3 regions of the Pseudomonas sp. E1MeOHC2 genome follow, and region 1 is predicted to be linked to each of the others. Evidence: predicted binding sites of a transcription regulator. Region 1 holds the regulator's gene; each other region holds the start of a gene.
The links. The regulator sigma-54, encoded in region 1, starts transcription at its own class of promoters, with help from an activator protein. The targets are predictions, from matches to a motif close to ANTGGCATNNANNTTGCTNT.
Positions count from the first base shown of each region.

Region 2: a site for sigma-54 is predicted at 2,287-2,306, ahead of nirB (nitrite reductase large subunit NirB). Genes of this name have one in related genera too.
Region 3: a site for sigma-54 is predicted at 3,268-3,287, ahead of glnA (type I glutamate--ammonia ligase). Genes of this name have one in related genera too.

Region 1 is NZ_CP196675.1:3,406,258-3,416,021, reverse strand. It holds gene murA (UDP-N-acetylglucosamine 1-carboxyvinyltransferase) at 1-684, opposite strand, end outside; gene ACSSU5_RS15435 (BolA family protein) at 708-947, opposite strand; gene ACSSU5_RS15430 (STAS domain-containing protein) at 1,067-1,369, opposite strand; gene ACSSU5_RS15425 (MlaC/ttg2D family ABC transporter substrate-binding protein) at 1,366-2,013, opposite strand; gene mlaD (outer membrane lipid asymmetry maintenance protein MlaD) at 2,023-2,508, opposite strand; gene mlaE (lipid asymmetry maintenance ABC transporter permease subunit MlaE) at 2,508-3,305, opposite strand; gene ACSSU5_RS15410 (ATP-binding cassette domain-containing protein) at 3,305-4,114, opposite strand; gene ACSSU5_RS15405 (KpsF/GutQ family sugar-phosphate isomerase) at 4,363-5,337, shown strand; gene ACSSU5_RS15400 (KdsC family phosphatase) at 5,338-5,862, shown strand; gene lptC (LPS export ABC transporter periplasmic protein LptC) at 5,871-6,443, shown strand; gene lptA (lipopolysaccharide transport periplasmic protein LptA) at 6,430-6,954, shown strand; gene lptB (LPS export ABC transporter ATP-binding protein) at 6,955-7,680, shown strand; gene ACSSU5_RS15380 (RNA polymerase factor sigma-54) at 7,855-9,348, shown strand; gene hpf (ribosome hibernation-promoting factor, HPF/YfiA family) at 9,428-9,736, shown strand; gene ptsN (PTS IIA-like nitrogen regulatory protein PtsN) at 9,749-9,764, shown strand, end outside.
Region 2 is NZ_CP196675.1:3,733,492-3,743,255, reverse strand. It holds gene nirB (nitrite reductase large subunit NirB) at 1-2,164, opposite strand, end outside; gene ACSSU5_RS16940 (bifunctional nitrate reductase/sulfite reductase flavoprotein subunit alpha) at 2,475-6,506, opposite strand; gene map (type I methionyl aminopeptidase) at 6,797-7,573, shown strand; gene ACSSU5_RS16930 (IS110 family transposase) at 7,689-8,624, opposite strand; tRNA gene ACSSU5_RS16925 (tRNA-Asp) at 9,027-9,103, opposite strand; tRNA gene ACSSU5_RS16920 (tRNA-Val) at 9,117-9,192, opposite strand; gene rdgC (recombination-associated protein RdgC) at 9,410-9,764, shown strand, end outside.
Region 3 is NZ_CP196675.1:1,992,553-2,002,316, reverse strand. It holds gene ntrC (nitrogen regulation protein NR(I)) at 1-338, opposite strand, end outside; gene glnL (nitrogen regulation protein NR(II)) at 335-1,420, opposite strand; gene glnA (type I glutamate--ammonia ligase) at 1,764-3,170, opposite strand; gene thiI (tRNA uracil 4-sulfurtransferase ThiI) at 3,661-5,115, shown strand; gene typA (translational GTPase TypA) at 5,244-7,067, shown strand; gene ACSSU5_RS08885 (YkgJ family cysteine cluster protein) at 7,179-7,583, opposite strand; gene ACSSU5_RS08880 (glycogen/starch/alpha-glucan phosphorylase) at 7,769-9,764, shown strand, end outside.

The DNA.
Region 1 (9,764 bases):
GGTGGCCGAGTGCAGGCGCTCGACGCCATCGATGGTGATGGTGTCGGTGCCGGCGCCCTGAACCTTGCCGCCCATGGCGTTGATGAAGTTGGCCAGGTCGACCACTTCAGGTTCACGCGCGGCGTTCTGCAGCACGCTGCGGCCGTTGGCCAGGGCAGCGGCCATCATGATGTTCTCGGTACCGGTCACGCTGACCGTGTCGAAGAAGAAGTGCGCACCGCGCAGGCCACCTTCAGGCGCCTTGGCCTTGATGTAGCCGCCTTCGACCTCGATCTTCGCGCCCATGGCTTCCAGGCCACGGATGTGCAGGTCGACAGGGCGCGAACCGATGGCGCAACCGCCAGGCAGGGCCACTTCGGCCTCACCGAAGCGAGCGACCATCGGGCCCAGTACCAGAATCGAGGCGCGCATGGTCTTGACCAGCTCGTACGGTGCGACCAGCGTCTTGATGGTACGCGGGTCGATTTCCACCGACAGCTTTTCGTCGATCACAGGCTCGATGCCCATGCGCCCGAACAGCTCGATCATGGTGGTGATGTCGTGCAGGTGCGGCAGGTTGCCCACGGTGACCGGGCCGTCAGCCAGCAGGGTCGCCGCCAGAATCGGCAGGGCCGCGTTCTTCGCGCCCGAAATGCGGATCTCGCCGTCAAGGCGAGCGCCGCCAGTAATAATCAGTTTGTCCATTGGAGTCTCGCCGCCAAGTTGGCTCAGGTGCGCTCAGCCCAGGCTGCGCTGCTGAAAAATTTCATGGTTACCGCATGGATGCTGCCATTGGCGATCCAGGGATTAAGGTGAGCATAGATCGCCTGCTGACGCTTGACCGGGCTCAGGCCAGCCAACTCGTCGCTGATCACGTTCAACTGGAAGTTGCAGCCTTCGCCTTCAACTTCGACCCGGGATCCCGGCAATTTTTCTTCAAGGAAGCTTTTAACTTCTACGGCCTGCATGCTCAACCTCAATCGGCGCCCGATGCGCACGGGTCGGCCATCATACAAAAAAGCCCCTCGCCTGCGAAGCCCACTGAGGGCGTGCGCTGACCGAGGGGCCATCTTTCAGTGCGAGGCCATCAACTGGCCAGCACTTCATCGAGGTCGTAGACCTCGGCAATTTCCCGCATATCGTCAGGCATACCGCGTACCTGGCAGGCCTTGCCGGCCGCCTGGGCGTCACGCATGAACGCCAGCAGCAGCGACAGGCCGACGCTGGACGATTTCGCAACAGCCGAGCAATCGAGCACCATCTGCGGCTCGCGCGAGGCGTCGATCAATGCCTTGCCTTGCTTGCGCAAGGCCGGGCCACTGCGATAGTCCAGCACGCCAGCCAGGCGCAGTACGCCCGGTTCGGCCATGCTTACCCCCGCCTCGCTCATTTCACTTCCTTGTCAGGCGAGCTGTCGGCGGCCTGCTTGGCCTTGGCCACTTCGCCGGCCCAGCCGTCGATGGTCTTGTCCAGGTTGTTGCCGTTGCGCTGCATGGCATCGGCGAACTGGTCACGGAACAGCTTGCCGATGTTGATGCCGTTGACGATGACGTTACGCACCTTCCACTCGCCGGCAATGTTCTCCAGGGTGTACTGCACCGGGTACACGGCACCATTGTTGCCGGTCACCTTCATGCCGACGCTGGCACGCTTGCCGTCATCGGCCTTGGCCGGATCGACGACGATGCCCTGGTTGTTGTACTCCAGCAAGGCATTGCCATAGAACTGCATCAGGCTGCGCTTGAAGTTGTCCTGAAAGCGCTGCATCTGCTCAGGCGTGGCTTTGCGCGAGTACTTGACGGTCATGATGCTGCGGGAAATGCCGTCAGCGTCCACCACCGGGCCCAGGATGCGGTTGAGCGCATCGTAGAAGGCGTTGGGGTTGGACTTGTACTGATCCTTGTTGGCCTTGAGGTCGCCAAGCAATTCGTTGGTCGTACCCTGAACCACATCGTGAGGCGTCTGCGCCGCCACGGTCAGCAGGGGGAAGGCCGCCAGCAGGACCAGCAGGCCACGTCGCAGGATCGAAATCATGGAAACTCCTTAATTAGCCGGTTGCGCTTCTTTCGGTTCCTTGCCAACGGAGTTGAGCAGGAACTTGCCAATCAGATCTTCCAGCACCAGAGCCGATTGGGTGTCGTGGATGGTCGCGCCGTCCTTGAGCACCTGATCTTCACCGCCCACGCTGATGCCGATGTACTTCTCGCCGAGCAACCCGGCGGTCAGGATCGAGGCAGTGGAGTCGGTCGGCAGGTTGTCGACGGTCTTGTCCAGCTGCAACGTCACCCGACCGGTGTAGGAATCACGGTCCAGATCGATGGCGGTGACCTTGCCGATGGTCACACCGGCCATGGTCACTTTAGCTCTGACCGTCAAACCGGCGATATTGTCGAAGTACGCATAAACTTTATAGGTGTCGCTGCTCGGGCTGGCCGACAGCCCGCTGACACGCAGGGCCAGCAGCAACAGCGCCAGGATCCCGGCCAGGAGGAACAGGCCGACACCGATTTCCAGGGTGCGGTTTTGCATCAGAAATCTCCAAACATCAAGGCGGTCAGAATAAAGTCCAGACCCAGGACTGCCAACGAGGCGTAGACCACGGTCTTGGTGGTGGCACGGCTGATCCCTTCTGAGGTGGGCTCACAGTCGTACCCCTGGAATACGGCGATCCAGGTCGTGACGAAGGCGAACACCAGGCTCTTGATCAACCCGTTCAACACGTCGTCGGTAAAGGAAACACTGTTCTGCATATTGGCCCAGAACGAGCCTTCGTAGACGCCCAGCCAGTCCACTGCAACCCAGGAACCACCCCAGATACCGACCACGCTGAAGATCAGCGCCAGCAGCGGCAGCGAGATGAACCCGGCCCACAGGCGCGGCGCGACGATGTACTTGAGCGGGTCGACGCCGATCATTTCCAGGCTCGACAGCTGTTCAGTGGATTTCATGTTGCCGATCTCGGCGGTCAGCGCAGAACCCGCGCGGCCGGCAAACAGCAAGGCGGTCACCACCGGCCCGAGTTCTCGCAGCAGGGTCAGGGCAACCATCTGCCCGACCGCCTGCTCGGAGCCGTATTTGGTCAGGATGCTGTAACCCTGCAGGGCCAGCACCATGCCAATGAACACGCCGGAGACGACGATAATCGCCAGCGACAGCACGCCCACCGAGTACAACTGCTTGGTCAGCAGCTGGAAACCACCGCCAATGCCGCCACGCCCGATCAGCGCGTGGAACAGGAACAGACAGGAACGCCCGAGCACTGCCAGCACGTCGATCGCCGAGCGACCGAGCAGGCGAACCCGTTCGAGTAAGGATTTTCTGCGCATCAACGCGCTCCCAGCAGGTCGGCGCGGTAATCAGGCGCAGGAAAGTGGAAGGGAACCGGGCCGTCCGGATCGCCCTTCATGAACTGGCGAATACGCGGGTTGTCCGAGCCCATCAGTTCGTCGGGGGTGCCCTGCCCCAGCACCTGGCCATCACCGACCACGTAAATGTAGTCGGCAATGCTGGCGGTTTCGGCCAGGTCGTGGGAAACCACAATGCTGGTGATGCCCAACGCATCGTTGAGCAGGCGGATCAGGCGCACCAGCACACCCATGGCGATCGGGTCCTGGCCGACGAACGGTTCGTCGTACATGAGGATCTGCGGGTCCAGGGCAATCGCACGGGCGAGCGCCACCCGGCGCTTCATGCCGCCGGACAGCTCGTCGGGCATCAGGTCGATGGCGCCGCGCAGGCCGACGGCCTGCAGTTTCATCAACACGATGTCACGGATCATTTCTTCCGACAGCTGGGTATGCACGCGCAACGGGAAGGCGACGTTCTCGAACACATCAAGGTCGGTGAACAGCGCGCCACTCTGGAACAGCACGCCCATCTGCTTGCGCGCATCGAACAGATCGCTGCGCGACAGCGTCGGCAGGTTCTGCCCGGCGACCCATACCTCACCACCGGACGGGCGCAGCTGCGCGCCCATCAGGCGTAGCAAGGTGGTCTTGCCGCAACCCGATGGCCCCATGATGCCGGTGACCTTGCCGCGCGGGATACGTATGTCGACATTGCTGAAAATGCTGCGCGAACCGCGCTTGAAGGTAAGCCCCTTCAACTCGACCGCGTAGGCGCTATCCACACTCATCTAGACTCCTTGCTAGTGCAGCCTCGTCCTAATTGACGCCGGCCCTCTTCTTGAAGGCACACGCGCCCCTGGCAGGCCGAATAGCGGCGAACTATAGCACCGCTGACAGCGCCGCCCCAAGGCCGGGGAACGAGTCGTTCAGCCCTCAGACAGGCTTTGATGACATTCGTCACAGCAATCGAAAGGGTGAGGGTTTCTTTCATTGCGGCTATAATCGCCGCCTTTTCATCAGGCATTGCTTTTTCGACATGAGCCAATCCAGCGAGCTGATCCAATCCGCCCAACGCACCCTGCGCCTGGAACTCGAGGCCGTAGAGGCCCTGCTTGCGCGCATCGACGACAATTTCGTCAAGGCCTGCGAACTGATCCTGGCAAGCAAGGGCCGGGTCGTCGTGGTTGGCATGGGCAAGTCCGGGCACATCGGCAACAAGATCGCCGCCACCCTGGCCAGCACTGGCACGCCTGCGTTTTTCGTACATCCGGCCGAGGCCAGCCATGGCGATATGGGCATGATCACCCGCGACGATGTCATCCTGGCCCTGTCGAATTCCGGTAGCACTGCCGAAATCGTCACCCTGCTGCCCTTGATCAAACGCCTGGGCATCAAGCTGATCAGCCTCACCGGCAACCCGGACTCGCCCCTGGCCCAGGCCGCCGAGGTCAACCTCGACGCCCGTGTGGCCCAGGAAGCCTGCCCGCTGAACCTGGCGCCGACCTCCTCCACCACGGCATCGCTGGTACTGGGCGATGCCCTGGCGATCGCCCTGCTCGAAGCCCGCGGCTTCACCGCCGAGGACTTTGCCTTCTCGCACCCCGGTGGCGCGCTGGGCCGTCGCTTGCTGCTCAAGGTCGAGAATGTCATGCACAGCGGCGACGAGCTGCCTCAGGTGCCACGCGGCACCCTGCTCAAGGACGCCCTCCTTGAGATGTCTCGCAAAGGCCTGGGCATGACCGTGATCGTGGAGCCGAACGGCACACTGGCCGGGATTTTCACCGACGGCGACCTGCGCCGCAGCCTTGATCGCAACATCGACGTGCACACCACCCTGATCGACGAGGTGATGACCGTGCATGGCAAGACTGCCCGCGCCGAAATGCTCGCCGCCGAGGCCCTGAAAATCATGGAAGACCACAAGATCGGCGCCCTGGTGGTGGTGGACCGCGACGACCGGCCGACCGGTGCCCTCAACATGCATGACCTGCTGCGCGCCGGAGTGATGTAAATGAACCAGAACCTGATGCAACGCGGCAAGGCCATCAAGCTCGCCGTATTCGACGTCGATGGCGTGCTCACCGACGGTCGCCTGTATTTCCTCGAAGATGGCAGCGAGTTCAAGACCTTCAACACCCTCGACGGCCAGGGCATCAAGATGCTCATGGCCTCGGGTGTGACGACGGCGATCATCAGCGGGCGCAAGACGCCAGTGGTCGAGCGCCGGGCGAAGAACCTCGGTATTCCTCACCTTTACCAGGGCCGCGAGGACAAATTGGTGGTGCTTGACGGCCTGCTCGCCGAACTGGGCCTAAGCTATGATCAAGTCGCCTACCTGGGCGACGACCTGCCTGACCTGCCGGTGATTCGTCGCGTGGGCCTGGGCATGGCGGTGGCCAATGCCGCGCCGTTCGTTCGCCAGCACGCCCAAGGCGTAACCCAGGCTCGCGGCGGCGAAGGCGCCGCCCGTGAATTCTGCGAACTGATCATGCAGGCCCAGGGCACCCTGGACGCTGCCAACGCCAACTACCTGTAAGGCTGCCCATGTTCAGCAAGAAAGTCCGCAACGTTGCGCTGCTCGGGGTCATCGCCGCCCTGCTGGTGGCGATCGGCTACTGGAACGTCAGCCCGGAGAGCTTCCTCGACAAGCCGGTGAGCCAGGTCGATGACAGCGCCATCGACTACTACGCGACCAACGCCCACAGCCTGCAATTTCTGCCCGATGGCAAGCTGCAGTATGAAATGACCGCCGACAAGGTCGAGCACCTCAAGGCCAGCGAGATCACCCTGCTGACCACCCCCGACCTGCACATGTACCGTGGCACCGAGTACCCGTGGCACGTGCAGAGCGCCCGCGCCGAGGTCAACCCGGACGGCACCGAGGTCGAACTGATCGATAAGGTCCGCGTTGCCCGCATCGACGAAAAGCAGCGTGAGACCATCATTACCAGCTCACGCATGACTGTGTTCCCGCAGAAGCAATATGCGCAGACCGAGCAAGCCGTTAGAATCGACGGCGCCGGTGGCACAACTACGGGCAAAGGAATGAAAGCGTATTTGAAAGAAAGCAGGATGGACCTGCTCTCTAACGTAAGAGGACAGTATGAGGCTCGTTAAAACCCTCCCCCTTTTGCTCAGCCTGAGCGCAGCACTGGGAAGCGCGAGCGCCTTCGCACTGCCGAACGACCGTGATCAGCCGATCCGCATCCAGGCCGACCAGGCCCACCTGGATGACAAGCAAGGCGTAGCCACCTACACCGGCGACGTGGTCATTACTCAGGGCTCGATGATGATCAAAGGCAACACCGTGACCATCACCCGCTCCGCCTCCGGCGACATCGATGTGGTGACCTCGGTGGGCAACCTGGCCTACTTCGAGCAGCAGCAGAGCGCAGCCAAGCCAGACAAGATGAAAGGCTGGGGCGTGACTATTCAGTACCAGTCGCAGAAGGACCTGGTGATTCTCACCGACCGCGCCAAGGTCGAGAACGAAGGCAACACCACCGAAGGCGAGAAGATCGTCTACAACACCCAGACCCAGGTGGCAACCGCCGGCCGTGGTGGCAACGTGACTACACCGCGTCAGCGTATCGACATGGTGATCCAGCCCAAGAAGAAGGCCGAGTAAATGGCAACCCTCAAAGCCCAGCACCTGGCCAAGAGCTACAAGGGTCGGCAGGTCGTGCGCGATGTCAGCCTGTCGATCGACAGTGGCCAGATCGTCGGCCTGCTCGGCCCCAACGGCGCCGGCAAGACCACCTGCTTCTACATGATCGTCGGCCTGGTCCAGGCTGAGCAAGGGCGCGTGCTGATCGACAACCTCGATGTCAGCCACCAGCCCATGCATGGTCGTGCTCGCGCCGGTATCGGCTACCTGCCGCAGGAAGCCTCGATCTTCCGCAAGCTGTCGGTAGCCGATAACATCATGGCGATCCTCGAGACCCGCAAGGAGCTCGACCGCGATGGCCGCCGCAAGGAGCTGGAGAGCCTGCTGCAGGAGTTCCACATCAGCCACATTCGCGACAACCTCGGCATGAGCCTCTCGGGTGGCGAACGCCGCCGTGTCGAGATCGCCCGAGCCCTGGCGACCGCACCCAAGTTCATCCTGCTGGACGAACCCTTCGCCGGCGTCGACCCGATTTCCGTCGGCGACATCAAGCAGATCATCCACCACCTCAAGACCAAGGGCATCGGCGTACTGATCACCGACCACAACGTGCGTGAGACGCTGGATATTTGCGAAACCGCCTATATCGTCAATGATGGCCGACTGATCGCCGAAGGCGATGCCGAAACCATCCTGGCCAACGACCTGGTCAAAGAGGTTTACCTGGGTCACGAGTTCCGACTCTGACCCCGGGACGCACCTGGAGCACTGGCAAATCGCCCGTATTGGGGTTTAAGTTGTTACGGTGCTCTAGGCAAACGCTACAATTTAAGGCATAAAACTTGCTTGAAATGGCGCTCCGGCGCCCTCGTGTAGTGGATGGCGCATGCGCGCCGGCGAACAAGGTATTAAGCCCCTGCCATGAAACCATCGCTCGTCCTAAAAATGGGCCAGCAACTGACGATGACTCCTCAGTTGCAACAGGCCATCCGCCTCCTCCAGCTCTCCACCCTGGACCTCCAACAGGAAATCCAGGAAGCGCTGGAGTCCAATCCGATGCTCGAACGTCAGGAAGACGGCGAAGACTTCGACAACAGCGATCCGATGGCGGACAACGCCGAAAACAAGCCGGCCGCCGAAGTCCAGGACAACAGCTTCCAGGAAAGCACTTCAAGTGCCGAAAACCTGGAGGACGGTGAGTGGAGCGAGCGAATCCCCAACGAGCTACCGGTCGATACCGCCTGGGAAGACATCTACCAGACCAGCGCCAGCAGCCTGCCAAGCAACGATGATGACGAGTGGGACTTCACCACCCGCACATCGGCCGGCGAGAGCCTGCAAAGCCACCTGTTGTGGCAACTGAACCTGGCACCGATGTCCGACACCGATCGCCTGATCGCCGTCACCCTGATCGACAGCATCAATGGCCAGGGCTACCTGGAAGACACCCTCGAAGAAATCTGCGCCGGTTTCGACCCTGAACTGGATATCGAGCAGGACGAGGTCGAAGCGGTGCTGCACCGCATCCAGCAATTCGAGCCTGCCGGCATTGCTGCACGCAACCTTGGCGAATGCCTGCTACTGCAACTGCGCCAGCTACCGGCCAGCACACCTTGGATGGCCGAGGCCAAACGCCTGGTCACCGACTTCATCGACTTGCTTGGCAGCCGCGATTACAGCCAACTGATGCGGCGCATGAAGATCAAGGAAGACGAGCTGCGCCAAGTCATCGAACTGGTGCAAAGCCTCAACCCGCGCCCCGGCTCACAGATCGAATCGAGCGAGCCCGAGTACGTGGTGCCCGACGTCATCGTGCGCAAGGACAGTGACCGCTGGCTGGTGGAACTGAACCAGGAAGCCATCCCGCGGCTGCGCGTCAACCCGCAGTACGCAGGCTTTGTCAGGCGCGCCGACACCAGCGCCGACAACACCTTCATGCGCAACCAACTGCAGGAAGCGCGCTGGTTCATCAAGAGCCTGCAGAGCCGCAACGAAACCCTGATGAAGGTCGCCACGCAGATCGTCGAGCATCAACGCGGCTTCCTCGACCATGGCGACGAAGCGATGAAGCCTTTGGTCCTGCATGACATTGCCGAAGCCGTGGGCATGCACGAGTCGACCATTTCGCGGGTTACCACGCAGAAATACATGCACACGCCTCGCGGCATCTACGAACTGAAATACTTTTTCTCAAGCCACGTCAGCACCGCCGAAGGCGGAGAATGCTCGTCCACGGCGATCCGCGCGATCATCAAGAAACTGGTTGCGGCGGAAAATCAGAAAAAGCCATTGAGTGACAGCAAGATCGCTGGTTTACTGGAGGCACAAGGCATCCAGGTAGCCCGTCGCACCGTCGCCAAGTACCGCGAGTCTCTCGGCATTGCACCGTCGAGCGAGCGCAAGCGACTGATGTAGCCCCTGGGGTGTGCCACAGCGTTTTTGGGGCAGGTGCAAGACTTGCCTCTTTATGCACGGGCAATAAAGGAGAAGCTGTATGCAAGTCAATATCAGTGGACAGCATGTAGAAGTCACCCAGCCGCTGCGCGAATACGTGCTTGAAAAGCTCGCCCGCTTGGAGGGTCACTTCGACAAGATCACCAATGTGACTGTCATCATGAAAGTCGAGAAGCTGCAGCAAAAGGTCGAAGCGACCCTGCAGATTCCAGGCGGCGAAGTGGTTGCCAACGCCGAACACGAAGACATGTATGCAGCAATTGACGCCTTGACCGACAAGCTCGACCGCCAACTGAAAAAACACAAGGAAAAACAGCAAAGCCTGCTGCAAGGTGCAGCTGCTCGCTGATCCCCCTCATCCATGATCCGACTTGAAA
Region 2 (9,764 bases), 330 kb from region 1:
CGTGGCGCGGGCGCATGCCGCCGTTGCCGCACACATACAGGTTCCAGCCCTTGTCGGTGGCGATCACGCCGATGTCCTTGCTCTGCGCTTCGGCGCATTCGCGGGTGCAGCCAGAGACCGCGAACTTGAGCTTGTGCGGGCTGCGCAGGCCCTTGTAGCGGTCTTCCAGGCGCAAGGCCATGGCGACGCTGTCTTGCACGCCATAGCGGCACCAAGTGCTGCCCACGCACGACTTCACCGTGCGCGTCGACTTGCCGTAGGCATGGCCCGTCTCGAAGCCGGCCTCGATCAACTCACCCCAGATCAGCGGCAATTCGTGCAGTTGGGCGCCGAACAGGTCAATGCGTTGGCCGCCGGTGATCTTGGTGTAGAGGTCGTATTTTTTCGCCACCTGGCCGATGACGATGAGCTTGTCCGGGGTAATTTCGCCACCGGGGATGCGCGGCACCACCGAATACGTGCCGTTCTTCTGCATGTTGGCCATGAAGGTGTCGTTGGTATCCTGCAGCGGCACCAGCGCCGGGTCCATGATCGGCTGGTTCCAGCACGAGGCGAGGATATTGCCCACTGCCGGCTTGCAGATATCGCAACCGACGTGGCCTTTGCCATGGCGAACCAGCAGATCATGGAAAGTGCGGATCCCCCCGACCCGCACCAAGCCGTACAGCTCCTGGCGGGTGTAGGCGAAGTGCTCGCACAGGCTCTTGTCGACCGTCACGCCGCGTGCAGTGAGTTCGTGCTCGAACACCTGCTTAAGCAGGGCCGCGCAGCCGCCACAGCCACTGGCGGCCTTGGTGCAGCCCTTGACTGCAGCGAGGTCGCTGCAGCCACTGTCGATGGCAGCGCACACCGCGCCCTTGCTGACGTTGTGGCACGAGCAGATGGTCGCGCTGTCGGGCAGGGCATCGGCGCCCAGGGCGGGTGCGCCGCCCGTCTGCGGCAAAATCAGTGCGGCCGGGTCGGCAGGCAGGGCGATACCGTTCTGCGCGTATTGCAGCAGGGTGTCGTAGTAGCTGTTGTCACCGACCAGTACCGCGCCCAGCACATGCTTGCCGCTGGCATCCACCACCAGCCGGCGGTAAGCCGCGTTGGCTTCGTCGATGAAGCGATAGCTGCGCGAGCCCGGCGTGGCGCCATGGGCATCGCCGATCGAGCCGACATCCACGCCCAGCAGCTTGAGCTTGGTCGACATGTCGGCGCCGGTGAACGCGACCGCCGCGTCCCCTACCAGCAACGCCGCGAGGTTGCGCGCCATGCTGTAGCCCGGCGCAACCAGGCCGAACACGCTGCCGTTCCACGAAGCGCATTCACCGATGGCGAAGATGCGCGCGTCGCTGGTGCGGCAGTGATTGTCGATCACCACCCCACCGCGTGCGGCAATTTCCAGGCCGCAGGCACGCCCCAGGGCATCCTGCGGGCGAATACCGGCGGAGAACACGATCAGGTCGGTTTCCAGGTGCTCGCCGCCGTCGAAGTTCATGCGGTAGCGATAGCCCTCGCCGGCACTGATCGACTGAGTAGCACGGGACAGGTGCACACCCACACCCAGCGCCTCGATCTGGGCCTTGAGTGCCGTCCCGCCTTCGCTGTCCAGCTGCACCGGCATCAAGCGTGGGGCGAACTCCACCACATGGGCTTCCAGGCCTAGCGACTTGAGTGCATTGGCCGCTTCAAGGCCCAACAAGCCCCCGCCAACCACCACGCCTCGGCGGGCATCGTGGGCGGCGGCGCGGATCGCGTCGAGGTCGTCAAGGGTGCGGTAGACCAGGCGGGCATTGCCGCTGGAGCCTTCGATCGGGGGCACGAACGGGTAGGAACCAGTGGCCAGAATCAACTGATCGTAGCCATAGCGGCCTGCGGCGGTGACCACTTCGCGGCGCGTGCGGTCGATCTCCTGCACGGCTTCGCCCAAGTGCAGGTGCACACCTTGGCTTGTGTAGAAGCCCTGCTCGCACATGGCCAGGGTTTCGGCGCAGCTGCCGCCAAAGTACTCGGACAGGTGCACACGGTCGTAGGCCCGCTGGCGCTCTTCGCCGAACACCCGCACCTCGAAGTGCTGCAAGGCGCCACGCTCGATCAGTTGTTCGACGCAGTGGTGGCCGACCATGCCGTTGCCGACAATGACCAGTTTCTCTCGTTGTCCGCCGTTCGCTGTTGCCTTCATAGCCGATCCTCGATCAAAAAAAAACGCCTGGAGCCGAAGCTCCAGGCGCCTTTGCCTGTACTCATCAGGGTGTGCCCCTGGTTGATCGCCGTTGATCAGTGGGGCGTGTTTGTGAATCTGGTAAAGCAGGGAATGTGCCAAATGCTGCAGCGCCTGTTAGGCCCTCTTCGCGGGTAAGCCCGCCCCCACAGGATCCCCACTGCTTTCAGGATCAGTAGAGATCCTGTGGGAGCGGGCTTGCCCGCGAAGAGGCCGGCACAAGCAACACACACCGCACAGCCAAGGTGCACACCTCACCATCCCGGTGCACTCAATACACATCGCGCCGATAGCGCTTGGCCTTGCTCAGCGCCGCCACATAAGCATCCGCCGCCGCCGCGCTCATACCGCCATGCTCGGCGACGATCGCGCGCAAGGCACTGTCCACATCCTTGGCCATGCGCTGAGCATCGCCGCACACATAAAAGAACGCCCCCGCTTCCAGCCACCGCCAAAGGTCAGCGCCCTGCTCGTGCATGCGCTGCTGCACATAGATTTTCTCGGTCTGGTCTCGGGAGAAAGCAGTCTCCAGGCGCACGTGGCCGGTCGCCTGCCAGGCCTGCAACTGCTGCTGGTAATAGAAGTCGCTGGCAGCATACTGCTCACCGAAGAACAGCCAGTTCTGCCCGCTGGCCCCACGCGCTTCGCGCTCTTCCAGAAACGCCCGAAACGGCGCGATGCCAGTGCCCGGACCGACCATGATCAGCGCTACGTTGTCGTCTTCAGGCAGGCGAAAGTGCTTCGATGCCTGCGGGAAGATCGCCACCTTGATGCCTTGCGCGCGGTCGGCGAGGAAGGTCGAGCAGGTACCTTTGCGCTGCCCGTAACGCACCGTGGAGACGGTCAGATGAACCTGGCCGGGGTGCGCCAACGGGCTGGAGCTGATCGAGTACAGGCGCGGTTGCAAGGGTTTGAGCAGGTCGAGCCAAGTGGCCAAGGGCAGGTCCTGCGGGAACTCGCGCAGGACGTCGGCCAACTGCCGCCCCCACAACCAGCCTTGCAGTTCGGCCTTGTGCTCAGGCTCAAGCAACCGGCGCAGGCCCTCGGCACGCTGGCTGAACACCTGCAACTGTGCAGGGGTGACTTGGGCGATTTCCAGGTGCGCTTCCAAGGCAACGGCCAGCGGAAGCGCAGGCTGGCCCTTGATGTGAACCAAGGCCTGGCCATCGAGGCGCATCAACGCCAACAACTCTTCGACCAGTGCCGGGCAGTTGCGCGGCCATACGCCCAAGGCGTCGCCCGCCTGGTAGGTAAACGTGCTACCAGACAGATCGAATACCAATTGGCGGGTCTCCTTGCTGGCACCTGGGGCGTTGAGCACGCGGTTTTCCAGCAAGGTGGCCGACCAGGGTTGCTGCCTGCTGTAGGCCTCCACGGGCAAGGGCGCACTGCTTGCCTGGGGCGCGGCGGCGCTACCCAACTGCGATGACAAGGCGTCGAGCCAAGTGGCGAACGCTTCATCGAAGTCCGGCTCGCAATCCACCCGTTGCAGCAGCCTGCGCCCACCCAGTTCGGCCAGGCGCTGATCGAGCTTGCGGCCAAACCCGCAAAACTGGTCGTAACTGGAGTCGCCCAAAGCCAACACGGCATAGGGCACGTCGGCACAGTGAGCGCCCTCCTCGCCTTGCAGCGCTTGCCAGAACGCCGTCGCACTGTCGGGCGCATCGCCATCGCCGAAGGTGCTGGCGATCAGCACAACACTGGCGGCGCCGTGCAAGTGCTGCGGGCTGACCGCTTCCATGCAACTGAGCTGCACGGCAAGGCCGGCGCCACGCAGGCGCTCGGCACAGCGCTCGGCCAGTGCCTCGCCGTTACCGGTTTGCGAGGCCCACAGCACCTGGTGCTGCGGCGCCGCCAGCGTCAGGCTGGGCACTACCGAAGGCTGCGCGAACACGCCAGCCAACAGCCCATCGACAAACAGCCGCCGGCTTGCGGCCAGCGGCGCACTGGCCGGCAGGCTGGGTACACCCTCAGCGCGGCCCTGGTCCAGGCCGAGCAAAAAACCCTGCAGGTAAAGACGCTCTTCCTCGGCCAGAACCGGGGCCGGCAAGGTGTCCAGGCCAAGCAGACGGGACAGGGTGGCGGTCGGCATGCGGGCAGGCTCCGGGTTGGCAGTGGCGGCGCTCAGGTCAAGGGCGTCGATACGTTCGCCGGCAACCCGCTCAAGGGCCACGGCGCAGTGTTTGAAGGCGGGCTGCAGCGACAGTGGGTCGACCGCATCGCAGGTCACGGCATTGATGGCCAACTGCTCGCCGATCACATCGTTCCAGTGAAAGGGGGCAAAGCAGTTACCCGGCATGACCCGATCAGTGATGCGTGCGGGTAACAGCGCCTGCCCACGCCGCGAGCGGATGGCCACCTGGTCCTTGTCGCGGATACCCAGGCGCGCGGCATCGTCAGGGTGAAGTTCGACAAAAGGGCCAGGTTCGAGCTTGTTCAGCGCAGGCACCTTGCCAGTCTTGGTCAAGGTGTGCCATTGGTGCTGCACGCGGCCGGTGTTGAGCACTATCGGGTAGTCAGCATCGGGCAGCTCTGACGCGGGCAGCCAGGGCCGGGCGAAAAACCGCGCCTTGCCACTGGCCGTAGGGAATGCCAGCGCCGGGCGGTTGCCCTCGGCGTCCTTCAGCAGCTGTTGGCTGCTGCCGTCGTTCTGATAACGCAGCGGGCTGCGCGGCGCTTCATGGCCTGGCGCGCAGGGCCACTGGCGCGGTTGCGCGCGCAGTTCGGGGTAGCCGATGCCGCGCAGGTCGTAGCCGGTAGCGGGGTTATGGAAGCGCCGAATCTCTTCGTACACCGTTTCGGCATCGGGGTAGTCGAAGGCGTCGGCATAGCCCATGGCACAAGCGACCCGGGCGATGATCTGCCAGTCCGGTAGGCTCTGGCCTGGAGGCTCCACGGCGCGGGGCATCAAGGTCAGGTTGCGCTCGCTGTTGATCATCACCCCCTCGCCTTCGGCCCAGAGCGCTGCCGGCAGAATGATGTCGGCGTAACGATTGGTTTCGGTGTCGAGAAACGCGTCCTGGGTGATCACCAGTTCAGCCTGGCGCAGGCCGTCGATCACCTGCTGGCGGTTGGCGACACTGGCCACTGGGTTGCTGCAGATGATCCAACAGGCCTTCACCTCACCGGCCTTCATCTGCTCGAACAGCGCCACGGTGCCCTCGCCACCTTCGCTTCGCAGGCTGCCAGGGGCCAGGTTCCACTGGTTCTCGACAAAAGCGCGGTCGGCCTCCACCAGCGCCGAGCGCTGGCCCGGCAGGCCCGACCCCATGTAGCCCATCTCGCGGCCACCCATGGCGTTGGGTTGGCCTGTCAGGGAGAACGGGCCGCTGCCAGGGCGGCAAATGGCGCCGGTGGCCAGGTGCAGGTTGCAGATGGCGTTGCTGTGCCAAGTGCCATGAATGCTCTGGTTAAGGCCCATGGTCCAGCAGCTCATCCAGTCCCTGGCGCCGCCGAGCCATTGGGCGGCGGTGCGGATGTCGGCTTCGCTCAGGCCGGTGATGGCAGCGACGCGCTCGGGGCAGTAGTCCTCTAGAAAAGGCGGCAGATCTTCCCAGCCCTCGGTATGCCGGGCGATGAAGTCAGCGTTGGTCTGGCCGTTCTGGTGCAGCAGGTACAGCAGGCCATTGAGCAAGGCCATGTCGGTGCCTGGGCGCACCTGCAGGAACAAGTCGGCCTTGTCAGCGGTGGCCGTGCGCCGTGGATCGACGACGATCAGCCTGGCCCCGGCCTTGAGCCGGTCCAGCAGGCGTAGGAACAGGATCGGATGACAGTCGGCCATGTTCGCGCCGATCACCAGAAACACGTCGGCACGCTCGAAATCCTGATAGCTACCGGGCGGGCCATCGGCGCCCAACGACAGCTTGTAGCCGCTACCGGCACTGGCCATGCACAGCCGCGAGTTGGACTCGATATGACGAGTGCGGATAAAGCCCTTGGCCAGTTTGTTGGCCAGGTACTGGGCCTCCAGCGACATCTGCCCGGACACATACAACGCCACGGCATCGGCGCCGTGCTGCTCGATGATGCCGCGCAGGCGCTCGGCGGCCTGGCTGATGGCCTGGTCCAGGCCCGTGCGCGCCGGTTGCTGGCTGCGCTGCTGGCGCAGGTAGGCATCCTCCATGCGCCCGGCGGCGGTCAGCGGTACGTGCGCGGTGAGGCCCTTGGTGCACAGGCGGCCGAAGTTGCTGGGGTGCTGCTTGTCGCCGCTGATCTTGACGACCTTGCCATCGGCAACGCTCATGACAATGCCGCAGCCGACACCGCAATACGGGCAGACACTGCGTATTTCGCTGCTGCTCATGGGCCGGTCTCCTGTTTGGAAACGCAAAAGGCGCCGGCTGCTCCGGCTTGCATGGCAAGCAGGGCAACACGGCGCCTTTGTCGTGAGAATGTGCGGGCAATCGGCATTGATTGCCCTTGATAGGAGCAGGTCAGCAATTACCGGGCCAGCTGTGCAGGCCGCTTCGTGAGAAAGCCCTGGTACAGGTTCAAGCGCTTGCAGGGCCGGTTTGCCGCACCATGCGGTGGCACCGCAAAGGCCCATGGCGCTATGCTGGGGCACATTTCAGCCAGAGTTACTGCCCTCCCCCCATGTCCCAGGTGATCCTCAAAACCCCCGCCCAACTCGACCTGATGCGCAACGCCGGCCAATTACTGGCCCAAGTGTTTGCCGAGCTCGACCGTTTCATACGCCCTGGCGTGACCACGATGCAGATCAACGACCTTGCCGAGGCGTTCATCGTCGACAGCCTGAAGGCACGCCCGGCGAGCAAAGGCCAATACGGCTTCCCTTACGCGCTCAATACTTCCGTGGACCATGTGGTCTGCCACGGCATGCCGAAGGCTGATGAAGTGCTGAAGGAAGGGTCGATCATCAATGTCGATATCACCCTGGAACAGGGCGGCTACATCGCCGACTCGTCGAAAATGTACTGCCTTGGCGCGATCAGCGATGAGGCCCGGCGGCTGGTCGACACCACCTATGATGCGCTATGGAAAGGCATCGAGCAGGTGCGCCCCGGCGCGACGCTTGGCGATATTGGCCATGCCATCCAGGCCCATGTCGAAGCAGCGGGCTACAGCGTCGTGCGTGAGTACTGCGGCCATGGCATTGGCCAGCAGATGCATGAGGGGCCGGAAGTGCTGCACTACGGCCAGCGTGGCATGGGCATGAAGCTCACGCCTGGCATGGTGTTTACCATCGAGCCGATGATCAACCAGGGCGGGCGTGGAACACGGACATTGAAAGACGGGTGGACGGTGATTACCCGCGATCATGCGCTGTCAGCGCAGTGGGAACATACCGTGGCGGTGACGGAGGACGGGGTTGAGGTGCTGACGTTGCGGGAGGAAGAACGCCAGCGTTGAGGCGCCATCGAACATGTGGGAGCAACTGTCTTCTTGTGGAAGCTGGCCTTGCCGGCGATGGGGCGCGTAGCGCCCCAGGCCCGGCTGTGCCGGGCATCGCCAGCAAGGCTTGCTCCTACGAATGAGCTATTTGCTCCTTCCAGGGCGTTCCGGTCTTGAGCATCGCATTTAGCCTCACTATCAATACTCGCATACACGCCACCACCGATACTTTCGCGCACTTCCCTTGGGCTCGCAGTGCTTTGTAGCGCTCGCAGAAGTCCTTGTTGTGCCGTATCACCACCCAGCAGGCCATATAGAGCGCCCGCCTGACTTGTGAGCGCCCCCCCCAGATTGAACGCTTGCCCGACTGCTTGCCGCTGTCCTGGTTGAACGGCGCAACACCGACCAAGGCGGCAATTTCCTTCTTATCCACCTGGCCCAGCTCTGGCAGCAAGGCCATCAGCTTTCCGGCAGTAATCAGACCAATTCCTTTGACTTGAGTGAGCTGTTTAACCCGGTCATCAGGCAAAGCTGCTGCCTGCTGTGCGATCTCTTGTTCCAGCGCTCGAATTTCACCCTTCAGATAGGCGATGTGTTGTTCCAACCGCAAACAAACACTGGGAGCCCGCGCCTGCTTCAGGCGCCGCTTGTCATCGTCGCGCTGTTGGACGAAGCGATCCCGCTGCATAAGCAGTTCGCGCAGCAAGGCCCGCTCGGGTGTCATCACCTGGCAAGGCCGTGGGGGCATAACTTCAGCCAGGTGAGCCAAAACAGCTGCGTCAATGGGATCGGTCTTGGCGCGTTTACCCATCGACTTGGCAAAGTCCCGGGCACGACTGGGATTGATCCGGCAAACCGGAAAATCGGCATCCTGCAGCGCTTTGAGGACATTGCACTCGTAGCCACCGGTAGCTTCGAGCAAGACCATTGAAACTGCATACCCGCCAAGCTTTTCGACGAGCAGTTGGAATCCCTTCAAGTCATTGGAAACACTGAAGTTCACCCCCTCAGGGCGGATGTGAACAGCAAGTGTGGCACTGGAAACATCGATGCCGACAGAGGAAGACATGGCCAAACCCTCTTAAACTCAAGGAGTGAGAGCGCTTTGGCTTGGCCCACGCTTGTGATTCGAGATTACGCCCCTCATCCAACTGTTCGGGCTCTCGCCAAAGTGGAACGGTGAATGGCAGCTTTTGCTCCCACACGTGCTCTGGGCACCTCGGGCTATCAGCTTGCCATTCACCGCTCTCACTTCAGATTCTATTCCCTCTCCAAGACACAAGCGGGCTTGCCCGCGAATACTGGCAAAGCCGGTGCCATGCACCGCGTGGCAATATTCGCGGGGCAAGCCCGCTCCCACATAGGCCGTGCTGTACCACAAAACTTTTCAGCATGCAGAAACAAAAAAAGCGACCCTAAGGTCGCTTTTTCTGTAACTTCCGGGTGTTCAGTGGGCCCTGGAAGTTGAATATGGCGCAGCGGACGGGACTCGAACCCGCGACCCCCGGCGTGACAGGCCGGTATTCTAACCGACTGAACTACCGCTGCGCTATACATCGAGTGGTGGGTGATGACGGGATCGAACCGCCGACCCTCTGCTTGTAAGGCAGATGCTCTCCCGGCTGAGCTAATCACCCTTTCGTCTCGGTGTGGCGCGCATTCTACGGATGAGCCCCTACCCTGGCAAGCACTTTTTTCGACTTTTTTAAAAAAATTTTCGAAGGCTTTCAAAGACCTAGCAACCCAGGGCTTTTCTTCCTTTATAGAGAGGTACTGGCCCTCTGACAGGGTTGGACGGGAACCACCGCTCGGAGAATAATGCCCGCCTTATGCATTAAGGAGAGATTGCCCCTCATGTGGTTCAAGAACCTGCTGACCTACCGCCTGACCCAGGATGTTTCATTCGAAGCCGACGCACTGGAAACTGCCCTGGCCAGCAAGCCGGCCCGTCCGTGCGCCAGCCAGGAGCTGACCACCTATGGCTTCGTCGCGCCGTTCGGCAAAGGCGAAGACGCTCCCCTGGTGCACGTCAGCGGTGAATTCCTGCTGATCGCCGCACGCAAGGAAGAACGTATCCTCCCGAGCAGTGTGGTCAATGACGCCGTCAAGGAGAAGGTCGAAGAGATCGAGACCGAGCAGATGCGCAAGGTCTATAAAAAGGAACGCGATCAGATCAAGGATGAAATCATCCAGGCCTTCCTGCCGCGCG
Region 3 (9,764 bases), 1.4 Mb from region 1:
ACCGCCTCGTCCACGTCGAACGGCTTGGGCAGGTACTCGAAGGCACCGCCCTGGTAGGACGCCACGGCACTGTCGAGGTCGGAGTGCGCGGTCATGATGATGACCGGCAGGCGCGGGTGCTGTTCGCGGATCTGCGCCAGCAGGTCGAGGCCACTGGTACCTGGCATGCGGATGTCGGAGATAATCACATCCGGTTGCTGGCGGGCCAGGCGGCCCATGACGCCATCGGCGCTGTCGAAGCTCTGGGTGGTCATGCCTTCCTGTTGCAGGGCTTTTTCCAGGACCCAGCGGATGGAACGATCATCGTCGACGATCCATACGGTTTCACTTCGGCTCATGAGGCGGTGGCTCCTTGTTCCAGAGGCAGGTAGATCGAGAAGGCGGTATGGCCTGCATGGCTTTCGCACTCGATCAGGCCCTGGTGCTGGCTGATGATGTTCTGGGTGATGGCCAGGCCCAGCCCGGTACCGTCCGGGCGCCCACTGACCATGGGATAGAAAAGGGTGTCTTGCAGTTCAGGCGGGATGCCCGGGCCGTTGTCGATGATCTCGACCCGTGCCACCAGGCGATGCCGTACATGGCCGATGGTGAACTGGCGCAGGGCGCGGCTGCGCAGGGTAATGCGGCCCAGGCGCAACTCGTTCTGCGAGCTGATCGCCTGCATGGCGTTGCGCACGATGTTGAGCACCGCCTGGATCATCTGTTCGCGGTCGATCAGGACATCCGGCAGGCTCGGGTCGTAGTCGCGCACCAATGTGATGCAGCCCTGGCTTTCGGCCTCCACCAGGCTGCAGACCCGCTCCAGCACTTCGTGAATATTGGTCATGGCCAGCGAGGGCAGTTTGTTCGAACCCAGCATGCGGTCGACCAGATTGCGCAGGCGGTCGGCCTCTTCGATGATCACGTTGGTGTAGTCGCGCAGGCCGTCCTCAGGTAGCTCGCGGGCCAGCAGCTGCGCCGCGCCGCGGATGCCGCCAAGCGGGTTCTTGATTTCGTGTGCCAGGCCACGCACCAGCATCTTGGTGGTTTCCTGCTTGCTCAGCTGGGCTTCTTCCTTGGTGATGCGCAGCAGTCGGTCGCGGGGGTGGACCTCAAGCAGCAGCAGGGTTTGCCCCTGGTGCAGAATCGGCGTGACCGCGTAATCGACGGTGATGGTCTGCCCGGTCAGCGAGGTCAGTTGCGCCTCGCGCTTGGTGAACGGGTGCGCCTGCTCGACCGCTTGGCGCAGCGAGCTGAGCGCTTCGGTCGATTCAGTGAACAGCTCGCTGATGAACTGCCCATGGCTGCGCTGGCCACTAATGGCCAGCAGCATTTCTGCAGCCGGGTTCATGTACTCCAGGCGCAGTTCGGCATTGAGCAGGAGTGTGGCAGTGGTCAGGTTGTCCAGAAGCAGACGGTGCTGTGCATCGCTGATGGTCATAAGGCGTCGTTGACCTCTTTTGGCGCTTGCCTGGCACTGAGGTGGCCAGAGCCGGGCGCGCTGTGGATCCGCTGATGCAAGCAAAATGCAAGAAACAAACCAAAGCTCCGAAAAGAAGCGAGATTTGCCGATAAAGGCCTGTATCTGCGCAGTTTCGGATCAGAAACTCTGGATGAAACGTTTCACTTGACCCAGATTGGGGAGCAATTAGGGGCACGGCGCGAAGTTATGCACCAAGATAGAGCATAGCGGGAGTGGCGAGGGTTCCGCGTGGGCAGAAACAAAAACGGCCTCCCGAAGGAGGCCGTCTTGATCACGTCATCGGCGCCAGGCGCCGATCAGATCAGCAGCTGTAGTACAGCTCGTATTCCAGCGGGTGCACGAAGGTACGGACCTTGATTTCTTCTTCGCTCTTCAGCTCGATGAAGGCATCGATGAAGTCGTCGGAGAACACGCCGCCCTTGGTCAGGAACGCACGGCCTTTATCCAGCTCTTCCAGGGCTTCTTTCAGGCTGCCGCAGACTTGCGGGATGTCTTTGGCCTCTTCAGGCGGCAGGTCGTACAGGTTCTTGTCGGCAGCATCGCCTGGGTGGATCTTGTTCTGGATGCCGTCCAGGCCAGCCATCAGCAGGGCCGCGAAGGCCAGGTACGGGTTGGCCGATGGGTCCGGGAAGCGCGCTTCGATACGGCGGGCTTTCGGGCTGCCGACGTAAGGAATACGGATCGAGGCGGAACGGTTGCGAGCCGAGTAGGCCAGCATTACCGGGGCTTCGAAGCCTGGGACCAGACGCTTGTACGAGTTGGTCGACGGGTTGGTGAAGCCGTTCAGGGCCTTACCGTGCTTGATGATGCCGCCGATGAAGTACAGGGCGGTGTCGGACAGGCCGGCATAGCCTTCACCCGAGAAGGTGTTCTTGCCGTCTTTCCAGATCGACATGTGCACGTGCATGCCCGAGCCGTTGTCGCCGTACAGTGGCTTCGGCATGAAGGTGGCGGTACGGCCGTAAGCGTCGGCAACGTTGTGCACGACGTATTTCAGGGCCTGTACTTCGTCAGCTTTCTTCACCAGGGTGTTGAACTTGACGCCGATTTCGTTCTGGCCGGCAGTCGCCACTTCGTGGTGGTGAACTTCAACGATCTGGCCCATTTCTTCCAGTGCGTTGCACATGGCAGTACGGATTTCGTGGTCGTGGTCGAACGGCGGAACCGGGAAGTAGCCGCCTTTGACGCCAGGACGGTGGCCTTTGTTGCCGCCTTCCACGTCAGCGCCAGTCATCCACGAGCCTTGCTCGGAGAAGATCTTGAACATCGAGCCGGAGATGTCCGACTGGAACTTCACTTCGTCGAAGATGAAGAACTCAGGCTCTGGGCCTGCGAACACGGTGTCACCGATGCCGGTGCTCTTCAGGTACTCTTCGGCGCGCTTGGCGATGCCGCGTGGGTCGCGGTCGTAGCCCTGCATGCTCGACGGGTCGACGATGTCGCAGGTGATGATCAGGGTCGGCTCTTCGGTGAACGGATCCAGCACGGCGGTGTCATCGACCGGCATCAGGATCATGTCGGAGGCTTCGATGCCTTTCCAGCCAGCGATGGAGGAACCGTCGAACATCTTGCCGACTTCGAAGAAGTCTTCGTCCAGAGCATCACGCGCCGGCATGGTCACGTGGTGCTGAATGCCTTTGGTGTCCGTGAAACGCAGATCAATCCACTTGACGTCATGATCTTTGATGAGTTGAACCGACTTCGACATGTTGTCCTCCGGAGGGTCTAGAGCGCGGTGGGCCGCTGCCCTGGAAAAAGGGTGTTGCCGGGCGCGGATAGTCGGCCAAGCTTACCTGCCTCACAAGGGAGCAAATTGCATGCCAGTGCCCGAAAATGGCGAGGGCGGGATAAAAGGGGGCGTTTGCGGGCACTTGGTGCTGGGTTGGCGGGGAAAAGTGCACCCTTTAGATGCGATTTTTTCTGTTGATGCACCAATAAGGTGCGTTGCGTGGGTGGTGTGCCAGCTTCGAGGGCGCCTTCGCGGGCAAGCCCGCTCCCACAGGGTTAGCACCGCCTGCGCAATCTGTGGGCCTTTATGGGGGCGGCCCTGACCGCGAAAGGGCCGGAGCAGGCCCTACAAAACCCACCTCATGCATTTATCTGAAAGCTTCTGACCAAAAGTTGGTCAAATCCTGAGCAATTTCCGATATAATTCGCGCCCCTCATTTTCGGCAGGCCTTGCGCGCGCTGTTAAACCAATGAAACTTATCGTCAAAGTCTTCCCAGAGATCACCATCAAGAGCCGGCCAGTGCGCAAGCGCTTCATCCGCCAGCTCGGCAAGAACATCCGCAACGTGCTCAAGGACCTCGATCCTGAGCTCGCGGTCGATGGTGTCTGGGACAATCTCGAAGTGGTCACCCGCGTCGAGGACGAAAAGGTCCAGCGCGAGATGATCGAGCGCCTCACCTGCACCCCGGGTATCACCCACTTCCTGCAGGTCGAGGAATACCCGCTCGGCGACTTCGATGACATCGTCGAGAAGTGCAAACAGCACTTCGGGCATCTGCTGGCGGGCAAGCACTTTGCGGTGCGCTGCAAGCGCGGCGGCCACCACGACTTCACGTCGATGGACGTCGACCGCTACGTCGGCAGCCAGCTGCGCCAGCAGTGCGGCGCCGCCGGCATCGAGCTGAAGAAGCCGGAAGTCTTGGTGCGCATCGAAATCCGCAACCAGCGCCTGTACGTGATCCATAACCAGCACCAGGGCATTGGCGGCTACCCGCTGGGCGCCCTGGAGCAGACCCTGGTACTGATGTCCGGTGGCTTCGACTCCACCGTGGCGGCCTACCAGATGATGCGCCGTGGCCTGATGACCCACTTCTGCTTCTTCAACCTCGGCGGCCGTGCCCACGAGCTGGGGGTGATGGAAGTCGCCCACTACCTGTGGAAGAAATACGGCAGCAGCCAGCGCGTGCTGTTCATCAGCGTGCCGTTCGAAGAAGTGGTCGGCGAGATCCTCAACAAGGTCGACAACAGCTACATGGGCGTGACCCTCAAGCGCATGATGCTGCGCGGCGCTGCCCATATGGCCGACCGCCTGCAGATCGAGGCGCTGGTCACCGGCGAGGCGATTTCCCAGGTCTCCAGCCAGACGCTGCCGAACCTGTCGATCATCGACTCGGCGACCGACAAGCTGGTCCTGCGCCCGCTGCTGGCCAGCCACAAGCAGGACATCATCGACCAGGCCACCGAAATCGGCACCGCCGACTTCGCCAAGCACATGCCTGAATACTGCGGCGTGATCTCGGTAAACCCGACCACCCACGCCAAGCGTCACCGCATGGAGCATGAAGAAAAGCAATTCGACATGGCCGTGCTGGAGCGCGCCCTCGAACGCGCCAAGTTCATTTCGATCGACCACGTGATCGACGAACTGGGTAAGGACATCGAGGTAGAAGAAGTACGCGAGGCGCTGCCTGGCCAGATCGTCATCGACATTCGTCACCCCGATGCCCAGGAAGACGAACCGTTGGTGATCGAGGGCGTCGAAGTTCAGGTGATGCCGTTTTATGCAATTAATAGTCGCTTCAAGCAGCTGGATGAAACCCGCCAGTACCTGCTGTATTGCGACAAGGGTGTGATGAGCCGTCTGCACGCACACCACCTGCTCAGTGAGGGACATGCCAATGTGCGTGTTTATCGTCCGGCATAAGACGCCAGGGCTGTATGGCGGCAGCATCCGCCATCGCCCTCCCGACCGCCGGGCCTGCTGAGCCTTATACCTTACATATTGGTCGCCTAGACTAGGCGGCAACCGAATCCTCTGATCGAGATACACTTGTGATCGAAAATCTGCGTAACATCGCCATCATCGCCCACGTTGACCATGGTAAAACCACCCTGGTCGACAAACTCCTGCGTCAGTCCGGCACTCTGGAGCGTAACGAGCTCAACGACGAGCGCGTCATGGACTCCAACGACCAGGAAAAAGAGCGCGGTATTACCATTCTGGCGAAAAACACCGCCATCAACTGGAACGGCTACCACATCAACATCGTCGACACCCCCGGCCACGCCGACTTCGGTGGCGAGGTTGAGCGTGTAATGTCGATGGTTGACTCGGTGCTGCTGCTGGTCGACGCCCAAGACGGCCCGATGCCGCAAACCCGCTTCGTGACCAAAAAGGCCTTCGAAGCTGGCCTGAAGCCAATCGTTGTGATCAACAAGGTTGACCGTCCGGGCGCGCGTCCTGACTGGGTTCTGGACCAGATCTTCGACCTGTTCGACAACCTCGGCGCTACCGACGAGCAGCTGGACTTCAAAGTGGTCTACGCCTCGGCCCTGAACGGCATTGCCGGTCTGGACCACGCCGAAATGGGCGAAGACATGACTGCCCTGTACCAGGCTGTCATCGACCACGTTCCAGCGCCAGCTGTTGACCGTGACGGCCCGTTCCAGATGCAGATCTCCGCACTGGACTACAACAGCTTCCTGGGTGTGATCGGTGTTGGCCGTATTGCCCGTGGTCGCGTCAAGCCGAACACCCCGGTTGTTGCCATCGACGCCGACGGCAAGAAGCGTAACGGCCGTATCCTCAAGCTGATGGGCCACCACGGTCTGCACCGCGTTGACGTCGAAGAAGCCCAAGCGGGCGATATCGTCTGCATCAGCGGTTTCGACGAGCTGTTCATCTCCGACACCCTGTGCGACCCGACTGCCGTTGAGGCGATGAAGCCGCTGACCGTTGACGAGCCTACCGTTTCGATGACCTTCCAGGTCAACGACTCGCCGTTCTGCGGCAAGGAAGGCAAGTTCGTCACCAGCCGTAACATCAAGGACCGTCTGGACAAAGAGCTGCTGTACAACGTTGCCCTGCGCGTTGAGGAAACCGACTCCCCAGACAAGTTCAAGGTCTCGGGCCGTGGCGAGCTGCACCTCTCGGTACTGATCGAAACCATGCGTCGCGAAGGCTTCGAACTGGCCCTGGGCCGTCCGGAAGTGATCATCCGTGAAGTGGACGGCGTGAAGCAGGAACCGTTCGAAAACGTCACCATCGACATCCCTGAAGAATCCCAGGGCAAGGTCATGGAAGAAATGGGTCTGCGTAAAGGCGACCTGACCAACATGGTTCCGGATGGCAAGGGCCGTGTACGCCTTGAATACAACATCCCGGCGCGTGGTCTGATCGGTTTCCGTAACCAGTTCCTGACCCTGACCAACGGTGCAGGCATCCTGACTTCGATCTTCGATCGCTACGACACCGTGAAGTCGGGCCACATGTCCGGCCGTCAGAACGGCGTACTGGTTTCGGTCGAAACCGGCAAGGCGCTGACCTACTCGCTGGAAACCCTGCAGGCGCGTGGCAAGCTGTTTGTCGAGCACGGTCAGGAGATCTACAACGGTCAGATCGTCGGCCAGAACAGCCGCGACAACGACCTGGGCGTCAACCCTACCAAGGGCAAGAAGCTCGACAACATGCGTGCTTCGGGTAAAGACGAAGTCATCGCCCTGGTTCCGCCTGTTCGCTTCACCCTGGAACAGGCTCTGGAATACATCCAGGAAGACGAGCTGTGCGAAGTAACGCCGAAGTCCATCCGTCTTCGCAAGAAGATCCTGGACGAAAGCGAGCGTACCCGCGCTGCCAAGAAAGCCAAGAACAGCTGAGTTAGCTCTGGCTGAATGAAAACGCCCCCGGTCGAAAGGCCGGGGGCGTTTTTTTTGTCTTGAGATTTTGGGGCCGCAAAGCGGCCCAAAAATCTCAAATGCAAAGCGCCATCAACGCCCAACCACCTTGGGCTTGTAAGCACAATACCCCGGCCGCGGCCCGACCTTAGGGTGATTGCGACAGGTGTCCGGGCGCTTGTCATAAATGGTGCACAGCCGGCTCTTACGATCCAGGTACATGCAGTCATCGTTGCTCATCCGGGTCAGGGTGAAGATCCCCGACTTCTGGTTGAAGCGCTCGATGATGCCTTCCTTCTGCAGGCGTTTGGCGACGTTTTTCGGCGGTTCGTCTTTTTCGAACTCATCTACCACGCCGATGCGGATCAGATCCTTGATCTTCACCTCCACCGGCAGGGTGCAACAGGTCGAGTGGCAGCCACCGCACATGTGGCTGGCATAGCGCTGCCAAGTCTCCAGGCGGTCGACTTCGGCGGCGGCGATCAGGGTCGTTTTCATCGTTATGGGGGTGAATCACGGTCTTGGGGCGCGCGATCATACCGGAGTTGTTCAATTTGTGAACAACCTTTTGCCTGATTCCTTCTTCAGGCATGAAAACTGCGAACAGGAACGGTCAGTCCCTGTCGAAGGGTCTAGTCTCATCACTCTCCCTCCGTATTCGTCAACTTGCCCGAGGATGCAGCATGTCCCAGGAACCCAAAGCACGTGACGCCGAGGTGGCCGATTTTCGCGCCGCTGTGCTGGATAAGCTGACCTACGCGGTCGGCAAGGACCCCGAGCATGCCTTCGACCATGACTGGTTCGAAGCCATTGCCCTGGCGGCGCGTGATCACATGGTTGATCACTGGATGGACCACACCCGTCAGGCCTACCGGCGCAGTCAGAAGCGGGTGTATTACCTTTCCCTGGAATTTCTCATCGGGCGGTTGCTGTACGACAGCCTGAGCAACCTCGGCTTGCTGGACATCGCCCGCGAGGCTCTCGATGGGCTGGATGTCGACCTGGAGCGTATTCGCCTGCTGGAGCCGGATGCGGCGCTGGGCAACGGCGGCCTGGGGCGGCTGGCAGCGTGCTTCATGGAAAGCATGTCAACCCTCGGTATTGCCGCCCACGGCTACGGCATTCGCTATGAACACGGCCTGTTTCGCCAGGCGGTGGTCGATGGCTGGCAACAGGAACAGACCGAGAACTGGCTGGATTTTGGCAACCCCTGGGAGTTCGAGCGGGCCGAGGTGATCTACCCGATCAGTTTTGGTGGCAGCGTCGAAACAGTGCAGGACACCCATGGCCAGCAGCGGCAGGTCTGGTGGCCCGGCGAGACGGTACGGGCGGTGGCCTATGACACGCCGGTGGTCGGCTGGCGTGGCGCCAGCGTCAATACCTTGCGCCTGTGGCGTGCCCGGGCCCTTGAAGAGCTGCACCTGGAGCGCTTCAATGCCGGCGACCACCTCGGTGCGGTCGCCGAGGTGGCGCGCGCCGAGAGTATCTCGCGCGTGCTGTACCCGGCCGACAGCACAGAGGCCGGGCAAGAGCTGCGTCTGCGCCAGGAGTACTTCTTTGTGTCGGCCTCGCTGCAAGATTTGCTGCGCCGCCACCTGAACATGCATGACAACCTGCTCAATCTGCCTGATGCCGCCGCCATCCAGCTCAACGATACCCACCCCTCGATCGCCGTCGCAGAATTGATGCGGTTGCTGGTCGACCAGCATGAAGTCCCGTGGGACACCGCGTGGGAGCTGACCGTCGGCACCCTGGCCTACACCAACCACACCTTGTTGCCAGAGGCGCTGGAGACCTGGCCCGTGGCGCTGATGGAGCGCATGCTGCCGCGGCACATGCAGATCATCTACCTGATCAACGCCCACCATATCGACGCCCTGCGTGCGAAAGGGCTGCACGACTTCGACGTACTGCGGGCGGTGTCGCTGATCGAAGAAGACAATGGCCGTCGGGTGCGCATGGGCAACCTGGCGTTTCTGGGCTCGCACAGCGTCAACGGTGTGTCGGCGCTGCACAGCCAGTTGATGAAAAGCACGGTGTTCGCCGAGCTGCACAAGCTCTACCCGCAGCGCATCAACAACAAGACCAACGGCATCACCTTCCGGCGGTGGCTGTTCCAGTCCAATCCGCAGTTGACCGAAATGCTGGTCGAGGCGCTTGGGCCGGAGCTCAAGGACGACCCTGAAGGGCTGCTGGCCAACCTCGTGCCATTTGCCGACAAGAGCAGTTTCCGCAAGCAGTTCGCCGCCCAGCGCCTGCACAGCAAGCGCGCCCTGGCCGGCATCATCCAGGACCGTATCGGCGTTACCGTGAACCCCGAGGCGCTGTTCGATGTGCAGGTCAAGCGCATTCACGAATACAAGCGTCAACTGCTCAACCTGCTGCATACCGTGGCCCTGTATCAGGCCATGCGCAACGACCCAGGCACCAACTGGGTACCGCGGGTGAAGATCTTCGCCGGCAAGGCCGCTGCCAGTTACCACCAGGCCAAGCTGATCATCAAGCTGGCCAACGACATCGCCCGTGTGGTGAACAACGACCCGACTGTGCGCGGCCTGCTCAAGGTGGTGTTCCTGCCCAACTACAACGTCAGCCTGGCGGAAAGCATCATCCCGGCGGCGGACCTGTCCGAGCAGATCTCCACGGCCGGTTACGAGGCTTCGGGCACCAGCAACATGA